Regions from separate parts of the Nitrospira sp. M1 genome, predicted to be linked through region 1. Evidence: riboswitches for the same ligand, from Rfam matches in the RefSeq annotation. Region 1 holds a riboswitch; each other region holds the start of a gene.
What was found. A riboswitch is a leader RNA that binds a small molecule or an ion and turns the genes downstream of it on or off. The one in region 1 is predicted to bind cyclic di-GMP.
Positions count from the first base shown of each region.

Region 1 (5,441 bases):
CTGTGTAGTCCGATGCCATTCCCGTGCATTTTGGTCGTAAACCCTTGAGCAAATATGCGAGTGAGATGTTCTGGGTGAATGCCGATCCCGGTGTCAGTCACCTGAATTTGTACAAACCCTTTCTGTTCAGGACATGGTGTGAGGCGTAATGTCAGGCGATGTTGCGTTCGTTCGTGAGCGATCATGGCATGCTTGGCGTTGCGTATCAGATTGACAAGAATCTGTAGCACTTGATGTTTGTCAAGCACCACTTGTGGTAGTTCAGCATAGTCTTGAATAATCTCAATGTGGTGTTCTTCCAGTTCTCCCCCGCTGATCATTAAGGCCTGTTCTAACAAGGCAGCAAGCCGAACGGGTTCCTGCACTCCCCCTGGTTTTGCGATGGTTTGTTGGGCATCGATAATCTGCATGACGTGATCGACTTTTGAAACCAGAGATTCCACTTCCGAGATGGTGTGTTGGACGCGAGCAGATAAGTCTTTGCCAAGTTCTTGAAGATATTGTGGAATCAGTTTGCCTTTTGGGTCCTTCGTGAAAAACGTGTCAAGATGACCGTGGTGGGTTTGTAGCATGTCGGCCACGAGACTAATTCCTTCGATATGTGACTGTCGCAATGATTGGGAGATGAGCCCGGCCGATACATTGATGCTCGTGAGGACGTTGCCGACATTATGGAGAACATTAATTGCGATGTCTGCCATGCCTAACTGGCGAGAGGTTTCGAGGAGTTGCGTATGGAGTTCTTCCCGTTCGACTTCCGCCTTTTTCCGTTCTCTGGCGTGACGGATCACTCGTTCGAGCAGCGGCGGGTCAATGTGTCCTTTCACGACATAATCTGACGCTCCGAGTTGTACGGCTTGGAAATCAATATGTCGATCGGTGGTTCCGGTCATCATGATAATAGGCGTTTTACATCCATACTGCATCGCATCATGTAATAACTCAAGCCCGGTTCGAGCGCCAAGGCAGTAGTCAAGCAGGCAGACATGATGACGATTTTGCAGGATCGAGGAATGTCCTTCTTCGTACGATGAGACCCAATCAATTGTAAACTCGACGCCTCGTATATTCGAAAGAAGGGAATGCGCAATGATGGCGTCATCCTCTTCGTCTTCGATCAGCAGGAGATGAATGCGTTCAGTTGAAAATCGTGCGTCGAGAGCTGTTGTCATGGTACGGTTGTCTTATGTACAAGGGGCACATGTTTCATTGTCTCATCCATTCACAGATACACTCATGTTCGGATGCTCTAACGCGGCTCTAACGGTGGCAAGTAATTCTTCGAAGTCAAATGGTTTCTCAAAAAACGCTACTGCCCCGAGAGCAAGTGCGCGTTCATGGTAGCTTGCTTCTTTGCTGGCAGTGAGAAAAATAATCGGGATATGAGAGGTTTTCGTCGAGGATTTGATGCGCTCAGCAACGGTGAGTCCATTTCCTCCCGGCATGGTAATGTCAAGAAGAATGAGGTCTGGAGGTTGTTCCATGGCCTTTTGGATGGCCATGATCGCATCGTAGGCGGTAAGGACGTGATAGCCCTTGGCATTCAATCGAACGCTCAGAGCTTTCACGATACGTTCATCGTCTTCGACCACCAAAATGTTCTTTTCCATAATACTCTCTCTTTCTCTCTTCTTCTAGGATTTGAGTTGAGGGGATTTTAGAAGGGTAAAGAAAAATATACTTCCCGCTCCGGGTGAACTGTGAACAGACAAGGTTCCGCCATGAAGTTTCGCCAGTTCTTGAGAAATAAACAGGCCGAGGCCCAAGCCGGCCACGGATGGTGAGGCATCATTTCGAATTTGATAGAGACGATCAAAAATGTGCTCAAGCTGGTCTTTACCAATTCCAGGGCCTGTATCAGACACGGCAATCTTCACTCTGGTCTCATCTTCGACAACATCAGACACCTCGACTCGTATTTCTCCGTCTTTGGGGGTGTATTTCAACGCATTGCCAAGAAGATTATTCAAAATCTGACGAACGCGATGTTGATCCATGATGACCTGAGGAAGGTCCGGAGGCAGCGAGTCGTTGAGGGAAATGCCTTTGTGTTGTGCCGTTGGCACGAGAGACGTGACCACTTGATGAATGAGAGGCTCCAGTGAATGGGGTTGTAGATCGACACTCAGTTTTCCGGTTTCCAGTCGCGTGATATCAAAAAGATCATTAATGTTTTGTCGTAATGAGTCACAACACCCATCAACAATTTCTAAATATTCTTGTTGATCTGGCGTGAGTGGACCCGCGAGGCCTTCAAGTATGATTTCGACGAATTCAGAGGCTGCGGTGAGAGGGGTTTTCAGTTCATGAGCAAGCACATGATAAAACCGTTGAATTTCTTCGTTTTTCCTTAGTAAATTGGCATTAGCCTGTTGAAGTTGACGGTGATGCTCGTCGAGAGTTTTTTGCAACTTGGTTTTTTCGACAGCATGGCCAATGGCACGTTCCAGATTTTCGGAGGACATGGACCCTTTGGGAATATAGTCGTATGCGCCCGACCGCATTGCTTCAAGCACAACGGATTCATTTCCATGCCCGGTTAATAAAATCACAGGCGCTTGAAAGCCTCGACCTTGAATTTCATGTAACAGGTCAATGCCGGTGTATGCGCCGAGGTGATAGTCAATCAGATCAATGTCATGCGTATCTTCTTTGATCATCATCAATCCACGTTCATACGAGTCGGCCCAGTCAATGTCGAAGTGTGTGGTCGCAACATCGCCAAGGAGTGTTTGGATGATGATGGCATCATCTTCATTATCGTCCACGAGTAGCACCTTGAGTGAGTTGGTCGCGCGGGTTGTTGTTGACCTCATCGACATAGCCTTTTTCCTAGACGCATTCGTCTCTCCGTCTGTGAGTGATTGCTCGGGATCATGGCGATCGTCACCATGAAGAATGAGCAAGAGAACGGAGTGATCATGAAAGACCTATTCCGATAGGAGAGGAGCAAAAGCGGAGAGGAGGTTGTGCGTAAGCGGCAACCGGGCGTACCTCTGAGTGAAGTCGACTTCACTGGGTCCCTTGGCTTTGCGTCCCATCCTCACGAATGGTTTGCTCTTGTCACTATACCTCCTGTTATCGGTCTACCTGGAAGAAGCTTTAGGTGAAGTATGGACTTCTCAACCGTAGGTACTGTGAATGTGGAAAGAGCCCGTAAGCGCTTCTGAGAGGAACCATGTTGTCTTATCGAGTTCATGCTCCATGTGTTGCATTGTTGTCGTGTAGATCGCTTTACTTCAACGCTGAATCAACGCACTGGAATTGCCCTATTAAGACAGGGTGTTGATAGGCCGAATAAGGACATACATAATATATGAAGAAGGTGACCATATGCTCTCGGCTCAATTGCCCGACAACGAATCTCAGCGCCTGGCTGCGCTCGATCGGTATCACGTGCTCGATACGATGCCAGAGGAATCGTTGGATGATCTGACAAGACTTGCGGCCTATATTTGTCAAACACCCATTGCCCTTATCAGTTTGATCGATGAACATCGCCAATGGTTTAAATCGAAAGTTGGGATTTCGGCCACTCACACTCCTCGAGATATCGCCTTTTGTGCACACGCGATTCACGAATCTGGAATTTTTGAAGTACCCGATGCTTTGCACGATGTCCGGTTTGCCGATAATCCGCTGGTCACGATGGATCCGAACGTCCGGTTCTATGCAGGCTCGACCCTAGAAACGTCTGACGGGTTGGCGCTCGGCACACTCTGTGTCATTGATCAGACTCCACGTTCACTTACGCGAGTGCAACGAGAGGCATTGACCATTCTCTCCCGACAAGTGATGACGCAACTCGAATTACGAGTACGACTTGCGCAGGAACGCCAGTACAAAGACTATTTTGAACATCTCCTGAACATTATCCCAAACGGGATGATCATGAGTGATGGCGATGGCACGATCCTCTTAGCCAATACTCACATTATTAAGCAGTTTGGCTATGGAGAAGGGGAATTGATTGGCCAAAAAATTGAAATCCTTCTTCCTGATCGCTTCCGGCATCGTCATCCTCAGTTGCGAACCGCGTTTTTGGCATCTCCTGTCTCACGGACCATAGGGAATGGGTGCGAGCTCTATGGGCGGCGAAAAGACGGCTCTGAATTTCTTGTCGATGTTGGGCTGACTCCACTTACCACATCGGACGGGGTGCGCGTGTTAGCGTCTGTCATGGATAGAACTGCGCAGAAGAAGGCGGAGGACGCCTTGAGTCAAAGTGAGTCATTGAACGCCCTTATTCTGCAATCTGCGGGAGAAGGGATCTATGGGCTTGATGCTCAAGGCAATACGACCTTTGTGAATCCGGCAGGGGCAGCTATGTTGGGCTACACGTCCGAGGAATTACTTGGCGTCCCGATGCATCCCACGATGCATCATACGAAAGTGGATGGATCACCGTACCCTCGTGAAGAATGTCCAATGTATGCCGCCTTCAAAGATGGTGTGATCCATCATGTCGATCACGACGTCCTGTGGCGGAAAGATGGGAGCAGTTTTCCTGTTGAATATACGAGTACGCCTATTCGTGATGATCGCGGACAGCTTATCGGGGCTGTGGTGACCTTTCGAGATATTACGGAGCGTCAACGCATTCAAGAGCAACTTCGTCTTGTCATCGAAGCGGTTCCGAGTGGGCTGATCATGATCAATGGAGAAGGAGCCATTGTCTTAGCCAATCAAGTCCTTGAATCGTTATTTGGATATGAGCGTGGTGAGTTGTTGGGGCAGGCCATTGAGTTGCTGGTTCCGGAACGATTTCGTGACGTGCATCCAGAGCATCGCGCCAGAGCATTTGCCCATCCTGAGCCTCGAATTCTTGGGGGGACTCGTGATCTCTTTGGGCGACGAAAAGACGGGTCGGAATTTCTGGTGGAAGTCGGTCTGAGTCCAGTTCCGACTGCGACGGAGCCCTTGATGCTTGCTTCAGTTGTGGACGTGACAGCTCGTAAAAAAGAAGAATCCACCTTGTATCAATACATGGATGATTTGCATCGCTCCAATCAGGAATTGGATGACTTTGCGTATATCACATCCCATGATCTCAAGGAACCGTTACGTGGAATTTATAATTACTCCACGATTCTCATGGAAGACTATGGTCATCAATTGGATGAAGAGGCCCGGTCTCGCTGTGAAACCCTTCTTCGTTTATCGAAACGGATGGAAGACCTCATTAATTCGTTGCTCTATTACTCTCGAGTCGGCCGTACGGAGCTGGCGATTGGTCCGACTGATACACAGAGGATTCTTGAGGAAATTATTGAGTCCTTGGATATCCGGTTAACGGAATGCGGTGTCGACATTCGCATCCCGAGATCGTTGCCCACAGTCACCTGTGATCATGTGCGAATCGGTGAAGTCTTCCGCAATTTGATCACCAATGGGATGAAATACAACGATAAACATGAGAAGTGGATAGAAATCGGCTACAT
Region 1 covers NZ_OZ224217.1:1,550,380-1,555,820, forward strand. Annotated here, with positions in the region: gene ACWHX8_RS07330 (ATP-binding protein) at 1-1,172, opposite strand, end outside; gene ACWHX8_RS07335 (response regulator transcription factor) at 1,215-1,610, opposite strand; gene ACWHX8_RS07340 (ATP-binding protein) at 1,635-2,822, opposite strand; cyclic di-GMP riboswitch class I at 2,977-3,069, opposite strand; gene ACWHX8_RS07345 (PAS domain S-box protein) at 3,334-5,441, shown strand, end outside.

Region 2 (5,441 bases), 770 kb from region 1:
ATACGTGGCATCACGTTCGGAGGATCGATGATATCAATGAGTTTGCGTGATGTCAGATTGAGGGCCACCTGCCCCACCTTGACCCAATCATCGCGTTTCTGTAGTTCCGCGAGATACCCCTCTATTGCTTCATACACATACGCAAGATACACATACCCTTCGACGGAAGGCACCTCGTCCACATACAGCTGACACGCCTCAACCGCACGTCGATAGTCCCCTGCCGCCACATACAGTTTGGCCCGATGAAGATGCGAAGCCGACATGGCTTCTTGAATTCTTTTCCCGGCAAATCCTGTGTGAGGTGAAACGAAAAAAACACTTATCATTATGACTACGATGACAAGCTTGCTGATAATCAAAGACTGAACTCTCTGACCATTCATCGCCATACCTCCCAGTTAATGTACGTCTGCCGGTACACGGCACAAAAAACTGCATGGCACTGATTTATACAGATATATGCAGTTCTGTCATCATTCTGACAGATTGCAACGGTTTTTTTAAGTATGTAGCTCTCGAAGCGCAAGACGTCGATATTCTTGTCATACCGAATACATGCTGGTTTTGCAGGAAGTTCCATGAATAATACCTGAAAAGTGAAGTGAGAAATCTTTTGAATGTCAACTTCCTTAACGGAAAACTCAGTAATTGCATTGACTTTTTGCGATAAATCTATAGACTACCTCTCCAGTTTTCCTGAAGACCTCCTACAATACACCCAATTCCCGAACAAATATGCATAACAGTTACCGCACAGATCCCGAGGCATAACCCTTGCCATATAGAACTGCGAACGCAAAGCACACATTAAAATGGCAATAACCCTTAGATTTCACAACCCCATGCCTGACGGTACATACACAATGCTGCACGCGCTACGACATATCTGTCGATTTACGATCATCTTGGGGGCTGTCATTCTTTTGATCGTTATCTTGCCGACTGGAACAAATAACTCTGCGGCCTTTTCTCCGTTCATCCTTGTCCAAAAAAATACACCTGAACCACAAGTAGTCGTCACAGAACCACTCATTGATACTGTCATGCCATTATCTGACGATCGACTCGCAGCCCTCACGATTTACCTGGAAGCGCGTGGAGAGAGTTTTGCGGGAAAATTGGCGGTTGCGGCAGTGATAAGAAATCGCATGAAGGCCAAATACCAGAGTGACGGAACCGTCAAAGGCACCGTGCTGAAACGTTTACAGTTTCAACCCTGGAATCATGCAAAGCCGGAAGATGTCCGGCATCGAATTAGTGAGTCACGCATGCACGATAGCTTGCTGGCTTGGCGGATGGTTCAGGATGGACGCTCGATCGTGCAGGGTGCATTGTTGTTTTATAACCCTCGCTTGGTTCAGACCCCCAGGTGGGCCATGGTCAGCCATAAAGTCGCATCGATTGGCGGGCATGAATTCTTTGTTCCACCTGGTCGACTCCAGGTTTAATGATTTGCTCTACGCTGCATCACGGTTTCGACTGAAACCGCTTTTCGTTTCCTGGGACGTCCTTTTTTTGACAAAGGCTACTCTGGCTTTTCAGTTGGTGCATCCTCAAAATCTTTGAGCCCAATCCGTAACTTCCGTAGCGCTTCCGTGTGTACACGACAGATGCCCGACTCAGTCAAGCCTAATCGGACGCCAATCTCCTTCATCGTGAATCCTTGAAAATAATACTGCCGTAACACGTCTTGCTGCCGGCTCGATAAACGTTCCATCGCTCGGTCAAGCGCACGACTGGATTCCGAAGAGAGACAGGCTGAATAGGGGTCGACTTGTTCTTCATCAGGCAACACATCCTTGAGTGTGAAGGTATCTTCTTGAGACCCCATCGACAGATCAAGACTGAGCAATCGCGTGTCATGGAGGGATGTCGCATCTAACTCTTCCTGTGTGACCCCCAGCAATCCGGCTATTTCATCTCTGGTGGGATATCGTCCTTCCTTTTGAACAAATTCGGTACTCACTTGACGAATTTGATCATTGCGTGCACGGACAGAACGTGGAATCCAATCCATGGCTCGAATTTCATCAAGCATCATCCCGCGAATGCGATATTCGGCAAATGTCCAGAACTTTGTTTCCCGTTTAGGATCATAACGCGTCAACGCCCCCAATAAGCCGATGACCCCAGCGCTCGTGAGATCTTCAATGTCCAAGGACGCAGGATTTCTTGAAGCTAAGTTTCCTGCAATACGACGAATCATTGGAAAAAACTCTTTTAATACTTCTGCAGGATCTTGAGGCGAGGCCGAAGAATACATTGTGCCAGACGCATCGACGGAAGCGCCCGACTGAACTGTGTGTTCTTGCCTATCAAGGCGATGGGATTGCTTGGCCATAGTATTCTCCCGCGTCTGTACGCATCCACCCAACAGGGAACTCACGATCGAGCAGAGTGCAAAAAAAAAGCGCCCATCCTTCCGGATGAACGCTTCGGCCAGTGCCACTGCTCTTTGGATTTCCAATTCGGCAACCAGACGAACCTGCACGGCATCGAAGTGCCCGGCACAGGTCTCTCGGCTTTGCGTCCTACCCTTGCGGATAGTTTGCCTTTGTCACGACGTTTCGCGTGGTCATGTCATATCGACACGCCCTCTCCATTTTTCGTGATTGATTTAATCACCATCTCTCTCATGTAATGTGTCGGGACAATTCGGGAAAGAGTTAAGGTCTCCTATGAAGCAGGAACTTCATAGAACATGAGGTATTGTTCTCATGCTGAGTCAGAATACGAACATTCACGGTCAACAGACAGGCAGGATTTTTTATCATCAAGAGCAAAAGAAAGGAGGAATGTGGAAATTACGACACATTCGTGTGCGAACGGAGAACAGAGGAAGGGACAATTACGCGATTCATTTCCTCGTCCCACACAGGGTGAAAACAGTATCACCGAGTTCGTAAGAACAGATTCAATCCAATTGCCAAAAACATCACACACGCAAACCCACCGGCCACAAGCGGCATGAGTGCGCCATTTTTCCCGAGTACCATGCCGAACGAATGCGTGACCCAAAAGAGAAATCCAATTCCCAGGGCTTGGCCAATGCCTTTGGCAACAGCATGGTCTCGTATGCCCGTTTGCAACAAACTGATGGCGAGACCCAAAATCGTCATAACAAACGTCATCGCTGAAAACGCGACTCGCCCCCAATAATCCGTTGCAAAACGACTACTGCTATGTCCATCTCGCTTCAATCGTTCAACATACGCGCCTAACTGTTTGAGCGTCATGTTTTTCGAATCCAACGCCAGCCATGTCCGAAAGTCTTCTGGGGTAAGCGGGAGCCCAATGGCTAACTGCGCATAGCGGTCTGCGGTCACTTCTCCCCCCACTTGCACAATTCGACGTGTGGCATCACGCAACTGCCAGCCCCCGGATGCGTATCGCGCCTCTTCCGATTCGATAATTTCATGGAGTTGGAACTGCTCATTGACCCGATACAGGCTGATGCTTGCGAGACGTTGCCCTTCGTCCTTCACTCCCCCAATCTTGAGCAGACCATCTTGCCCTAATCGCAACCACACACGATCAGGGGATACCGACAGGGCGACGGGTTTTTTCTCAATGAGTACCGTCCTGACATAATCAGCTTGAATATTCGCCAGTGGCACGAATACCGCGGTAAAGCTAAACAGGATCGCGCTGACAATAATTCCTACCGCAAAAAACGGCGAAGCAATTTGATAGAAGCTCATGCCGCAGCTCCGCATCGCGGTAATTTCAGCACTTTTATTGAGAAAACCTAACGTCAACAAGGTTCCCATGAGCGCGGCCAATGGCGTAATTTGAAAACAAATATCCGGAATACGGTAGAAAAAGTAGAGCAACATAGACGAGAGGTCAGCATCGTATTTGAGAAACTTTCGAAGTTTTTCGAAAAAGTCGACAACCAGGTAGACCGTCAATAACGCACTCACACACATGAGAAACACTTTGGCGTACTGACGAAACATGTACCAAAACAACACGCCCATCACATTAACTCCTACTGGCTCGCACATACAGGAAGCCGGTCACTCCCAAGATCATCACATTGGGAAACCACGCCCCGACAAACGGGTGGACGACGTACGTCGTGACAAGAAATTCTCCCATAATGTTCAGCAAGTAAAACCCCACGATGATTCCAATACCAATCGCAAATCCGCCGCTCTTCCCCGACCGCTTTGAAATAATCCCAATGGGAAAGCCCAATAGACCGAGTAACAACGCCGAAACTGGAAAACCTAGATCTTTGTAGTGCTCCATCAGTCGACGGAGTTGTCCGGAGTCTTTCCAGTTCGATGCATGTAAATCCTGAATAATCTCTCCATAACTCTTGCGTTCCGTCGTCCCCATCCCTTCAGGCGGCGGCACGTCCATCCAAAAATCATAGGTTTGAAACCCTACTTCATGATAATAGCGCAAGTCGGGAGGAACCTGATGAATGGCGCCATCCAACAACCGTAACCCCAACTGCTTTCGTCCTTCGTCATGTAAGACCCGAAAAGACTTCGCGACAATAATTAAGGGTTTCACGGGATCACGTTGATCAGAAATAAACACACCACGTATGCGTTGTGTATGCTTCGGGTCTGGAACATAAATCGTCAAATTCGGGATGGGCTCATTAAACACACCCGAATCCAACGCAAGAGTCAGTTGATCCTCAATCACGCTCATGGCCAACCCTTTTAATGAGACATTTGACCAGGGTTGCCCCCATTGCGAAAGGAACAATGTCGTGCAAAATACAAAAATCGAAAAGACCAAAACCGGGACGCTCAATCGCCAGAAGCTCATGCCCGCGGCTCTCATGGCAATTAACTCGTTATCGAAAGACAACCGACTAAAAGTAGAAATCGACGCGATCAAGCAGGCAATGGGTAACGTCAACACCAAAAAAGATGGCATGAGGTGGGCAATAATGTTCAAAAGGGACCATACGCCTATCCCTTTTGACACGAGAAGGTCAATGAGACGTAGCATCTCCTTGGCAAAAATAATAAAGCAAAGCGCGGTGAGCGTTGAGAGAAAGGGAGAAAAGAGCTCTCGAATGATGTAACGGTCCAGGAGTGTAAACAAGGAAGCCTTGTGGAAAGAAAGAATTGCTCGTGTAGTCGTTAGCCGTTCGTTATTCTGACCATCATCACATTTTTCGACAGCATGCTCAGCATACGACGGTATTCGAAAGGCATACTGGAGAAAAGAGTTTTTCTATTCAGTATCGACGATCCTCGCTCTTGCAATTGACGTTCATCTCCAAAGACCACCTCGTTCTCGCATCTGAAGCCAAAGCCGGCACACGTCAATCACGTACGATTTATTCAGCGAAACAATCATAGAGCATCTCGCCCCTTCCATCAATGAAATAGCCATACCTCGAGTCTCTTGGGAAGCACACAGCTATTGCGTGTCATCGATGTTGATCTTATCCGTCACCCGTTCCAGCT
Region 2 covers NZ_OZ224217.1:2,322,715-2,328,155, forward strand. Annotated here, with positions in the region: gene ACWHX8_RS10625 (hypothetical protein) at 1-386, opposite strand, end outside; gene ACWHX8_RS10630 (cell wall hydrolase) at 846-1,451, shown strand; gene ACWHX8_RS10635 (sigma-70 family RNA polymerase sigma factor) at 1,529-2,344, opposite strand; cyclic di-GMP riboswitch class I at 2,471-2,566, opposite strand; gene lptG (LPS export ABC transporter permease LptG) at 2,895-3,983, opposite strand; gene ACWHX8_RS10645 (LptF/LptG family permease) at 3,988-5,073, opposite strand.
Region 2: another riboswitch for cyclic di-GMP. It lies ahead of ACWHX8_RS10635 (sigma-70 family RNA polymerase sigma factor); the one in region 1 lies ahead of ACWHX8_RS07340 (ATP-binding protein).

Region 3 (5,441 bases), 1.5 Mb from region 1:
ACGTTATCGAGCGAGGCCTGATCTCCGGAGCCTGGAGTTGATTCGGCGATAGGGGGAGTCACGGGTGTCCCGCCTTGCGCATGTTTGTACAACCAGATTGTTGATTTATCTCCCGCATAATCCCCGTACATGATTACGCCATATGTGTTTATCGGCACCACGAAGCCATCGACGGTATTGGCTGAGGAGCGATTGAGTGCACTTGGTCTGGTTGCCTGATCGTCGATGACGCTCCACGTATTTGTCTTGAAGTTAAACGCATAAAACTTCCCAACATTATTCAACACCAAGAGGTCGCCCGTTACTGGATCGACGGTAATCAGTCCACCTTCTTTGGCATGAGGAAGCTGTAAGATGGTTGGAGCATCTGGTAGTTTTGTGATGACTCCATTTGCGTCCATCTTGCACCAAGATTTTGACGTTGGAAATCCTGAGGCACTCGTATTCCCGCCCCCGAAGACGATGGCATGGGTAATGGGGTTATAGGACGCAAAATTGTGATACCATCCTTTTTGAGGTTGTCCTGGTCCTTGAAAACATTCATATTTTTTGGATGCGTACACGCTCCAGGTATCTGAATCGTAGTCATATTCTCGAACGGATCCGTTGGATCCATCGAAGACATACCATTTTTTCCGTTCGGGAAAATATTCAAGCGCATGCGCGATGCCGCCCCCATTGGGCCCCTGGACACCCTTCCTCCATGTTTTTTTTGTAATATCGTAATGATAGATATTGGTAAAACTTGGAGTAATTTTCACAAATCCTAAAAGACGATGTTCGGGGGAAATCGTATTATGATTATACCCATGTCCCAATGAAGATTTTTGACCCATGACAAGGAGATCCCGTGTCCAGGTATTCGATTCGTCCGAATAAATATGTAGTTGTGAAGAATTGTAATGTCCTGATCCGAGAAACAGAACTTGCTTGCCGATTGGATCCCACGTGCCTTCGCCCATGTACTGAGTCGACAGTGCATTGTTCCCGCCGGGATATTTTAAGTAATTAGGGGTAAACCCATTCGTTTTCAGTTCTGCCCAACTGCCTGCCGGCATGGAATTCGCGACGTCGCCAAGGACGCTTGCCCTCGTGGGATCCGTTGAAAAGCACAGCAAGGTTGCAAACAGGAGCAGGAGTGTTCGTCGTTTGACTTTCAGTGTTTTCATAGTCTTCCTTTAAAGCAGAGTTCAAATAAAGCCTACTGCAACAAGTAAACGAATTCATGTTCAGAGCACCCTAGCCGAAGCCTAAGGTGCAGGTGTGATCGTGATATAGTTTAAGATGACATGTTGGCTTTCCCGTTGCAAGTTAACGGTCAAGTTCCCGTCCTTGACGGTGACTAGGAAATCGGTGATGGTGAGGAATTCATTGACTCGTGTTCGCACATTTGGAAACACGACCTTTCCTTCCACTTCAATGTGGTGTGGACCCTGGGCATAGCTCGGGTCACCACTGGCCAGGGAAACGAGATAGTTGCCGTTGGCGAGATTATATTGCCAAGTGGCTGTGTTGCCTTTATCAAAGTGGATAAAGGTATCCCGGGACTGATTGCTCAGGTAGTGGCGTTCACGGGTGTTGACCCGGGTTGACCAGCCATAGCCACGGCTGCTGGAAAATGTTGCTCCGTCATCCTTGATAAATCCCGACGGAACGGACGCGCCTGAGGGTTGGAAGTTAATGGACACGGCATTTCCACTCGTTGGAGGCGAACTTGGTGGCGGAGGTGTGGTGCCTCCGGCCGGTGCAATGCGTACGTAATTCAAGATGGTCTTGCTTTTTCCTCCGCTGCGGGTGAGCTTAATGGTTAATTTTCCATCTGAGACGGTCACCGGGAAATTTGAGACAACTTTGAACTGCCCGGGTTGCGTGGTGACGTTATTGATAGCCGTCCGTCCTTCAACCATGACATGATGTGGCCCCTGCGGATAACTGGGATCGCCACTGACGAGGGAGACAAGGTAGCTGCCGTTGGCGAGATTATATTGCCAGGTGGCCGACGTTCCGGTATCGAAGTGAATGAAGGTGTCACGAGACTGATCTTTGATGGCGTTGCGGTCACGGGTGTTGACCCGGGTCGACCAGCCATAGCCGCGGCTGCTGGAAAAGAGTGACCCATCATCCTTGATGAATCCCGACGGGACGGATGCTCCCGAAGGTTGGAAGTTGATAGAGACGGCTTCGCCACTGGGGGGCGGCGTAGTTGGTGGTGGAGGTGTGGTGCCTCCGGCCGGAGCAATGCGTACGTAATTCAAGATGGTCTTGCTTTTTCCTCCGCTGCGGGTGAGCTTAATGGTTAATTTGCCATCCGAGACGGTCACCGGGAAATTTGAGACAACTTTGAACTGCCCGGGTTGCGTGGTGACGTTATTGATAGCCGTTCGTCCTTCAACCATGACATGATGTGGCCCCTGCGGATAACTGGGATCGCCACTGACGAGGGAGACAAGGTAGCTGCCGTTGGCGAGATTATATTGCCAGGTGGCTGACGTTCCGGTATCGAAGTGGATGAAGGTGTCACGAGACTGATCTTTGATGGCGTTGCGGTCACGGGTGTTGACCCGGGTCGACCAGCCATAGCCACGGCTGCTGGAATACGGGGCCCCGCTATCCTTGAGGAAGCCCGACGGAACGGAGGCGCCCGAGGGTTGGAAATTAATGGAGACGGCTTCGCCACTGGGGGGCGGCGTGGTTGGTGGTTCTGGCGCGGTCACGAAGGTTGCTGATACAGACTTCGCGGCATTCATGCTGACGACACATGAACCCGATCCCGAGCAGGAGCCACTCCATTGAGAGAAGGTTGCGTTAGATTGTGGAGTGGCAGAGAGAGTGACAGATTGTCCTTCAGTGAATGATGCCTTGCAAGCGGTTGTGCATCCAATGCCCGAAGGATCACTTGAAACGGTTCCGTTTCCTGTAATCGAAACGGAAAGTGTATAGGTTGTCGTCGTTGGAGGTAATTCCTTAAATGTTGCGGTCACGGATTTCGCGGTACTCATCGTGACGACACAGGAACCCGATCCGGAGCATGCCCCTCCCCAATTCGAAAACTTCCAGTTTGATTTTGGTGCGGCAGAGAGAGTAACGGATTGTCCTTCAGCGAAGGTGGCATTACAGGATGTGGTGCATCCAATGCCCCCAGGAGCACTTGAAACGGTTCCGCTTCCCGTTATCGCAACGGAGAGCTTGTGTGATACGGTTGCTGCTTCTGTGCTGACTTCTTCGGAGGGAGCGCTCTCATTGCCCGCATTATCATATGCGGTAACGGCAAAGTAATGCTTTTCTTCGGCGGTAAGGCCTTCTTTACGATACGAGGTGTTCTTGTCGGCATTGTCGGGGTGGCCATAGTGCCCAGATTGTGTGCCATGATAAACATTGTAGCCAGCTAAATCCTCTTCTTGGTTTGGAGCCCACTCTAACTCGACATCTTTGTCGGCAGCGGAAACTATAGTGGAATGTGAGAATAGTAACCCAAAGGCAAGAACGATAACGGGTATGTTTCGGCTCCAAGTGAACATATGAGGCCCCTCCTTAAATAGAAAAATCGAAGAAGGCCCCATTTCCGCGGGGTGCTGACTGAACATCTGCCCTTCCTTCGGTGACCCGGCCATCAGATATGAGCCCATCTGATCCGTGGTTTTGCGTCCCTACCTCACGGTAGGTTTGCCCTTATCGGGAAGGAGCCTTCCTAAGTTATAACGGTAGACGCTGTATTCCTTAGCTGATCATGTGAATGAGTGTCCCTATTGTTTGTGCGTATATCTCGATGAACGTTGAGTTCCACATGCATACATATATCGGCCATCTTGTCTAACACTTAAGTTATCCCATTCCGTCATTTTTTCATCGCATATTTTCGAATCGTATGGGTTCTTGACGATTACTTTTTACACTCATCTAAAAGCAAGTCATGATGTGTGGAATGTCGTCACTAATTGGGGACGATCCGCACATAATTCAACATGGTTTTCGCCGTGCCGCCTTGACGGGTGAGGCGGATAGTGAGCTTTCCGTCGGCAACGGTTACTACGCGATTGGTGACCGTCGCAAATTCATTGGCTTTGGTTGATACGTTGTTAATGACCGTGATGCCTTCGACTTGCACATGATGAGGTCCCTGATGGTACGTAGGATCCCCGCTCGCTAACGAGACACGGTACTGGCCATTGGGGAGCGTATACTGCCAGGTGACGGTCGTGCCCTGATCGAAGTGGATAAGGGTATCGAGGGACTGATTACTCGAGCGATTGCGTTCACGGGTATTGACACGTGTCGACCAGCCGTAGCCACGAGAGGCTGTGAAGGGGGAGCCGTCATCTTTGAGGAATCCCGAAGGCGTACTGGCGGACGATGGTTGGAAATTAATGGACACGTTAGCTCCCCCTGGCGGTGGAGGAGGAGCGGGAGGTCCTGGAGGTGGTGGCGGAGTTGATCCTCCTGCCGATGCGATCCGCACATAATTCAAGATGGTTTTCGCTGTTCCACCTTTTCGGGTGAGGCGAATGGTCAGTTTTCCGTCGGCTACTGTCACCAGGCGATTGGTAACGGTGATAAATTTATTTGCCGTGGTTGATACATTGTTAATGACCGTGATGCCTTCGACTTGGACATGATGAGGCCCCTGATCGTAAGAAGGATCCCCACTGGCTAACGAGATGCTGTATTGGCCATTGGGGAGCGAATATTGCCAGGTGACGTTCGTACCTTTGTCAAAGTGGATGAGGGTATCGAGGGACTGATTACTCGAGCGATTGCGTTCGCGGGTATTGACACGTGTCGACCAGCCGTAGCCACGGGAGGCTGTGAAAGGGGAGCCGTCATCTTTGAGGAATCCCGCAGGGGTGCTGGCAGAGGAGGGTTGAAAGTTAATGGACACGTTAGCCCCCCCTGGCGGTGGAGGAGGAGCGGGAGGCCCTGGTGGGGCTGGAGGAGGTGGAGGCGGCGGAGGCGGTGAGGTTGATCCGCCAGTAGCTCCAGAGGCTTCGTTCGAAGGCGCACTTTCATTTCCTGCTAAGTCGATAGCAGTGGCAATGAATGTGTATCGTGTATTGTCTGCTAATCCGGAAATAGTCTTTGACGGAGATGAAGGATTTGATGGCAACCCGGAAAAAACGGGTGCGCCATAATTGGTTGAAGGGGGAATTCGTCTGTAAATTCTATACTCCGCCAGATCACTTTCTTTGTTCTGCGCCCAAGAAAGAGTGAGTGAGGCTGCCTGAACATGGTAGGGCAGAGCTGAAAGTGCTGCAATGAACAGCATGGTAATAAACGCTGGAAAGCTGATTCTGCATACGGGGGTAACATAACTAGTCATTGTGTTCATCCATTAGGTTTCGGTTTGCAGGTGTGGTAAAAAATGAACGTGATCATCTAGACGTAGTGAACCTCACCGTCGTTCAAAACGTTAAAGAATGCGGCTGTTGCTACATTGATTTGACCAG
Region 3 covers NZ_OZ224217.1:3,065,861-3,071,301, reverse strand. Annotated here, with positions in the region: gene ACWHX8_RS14035 (hypothetical protein) at 1-1,169, opposite strand, end outside; gene ACWHX8_RS14030 (InlB B-repeat-containing protein) at 1,251-3,518, opposite strand; cyclic di-GMP riboswitch class I at 3,595-3,678, opposite strand; gene ACWHX8_RS14025 (hypothetical protein) at 3,932-4,876, opposite strand; gene ACWHX8_RS14020 (hypothetical protein) at 4,869-5,126, shown strand.
Region 3: another riboswitch for cyclic di-GMP. It lies ahead of ACWHX8_RS14030 (InlB B-repeat-containing protein); the one in region 1 lies ahead of ACWHX8_RS07340 (ATP-binding protein).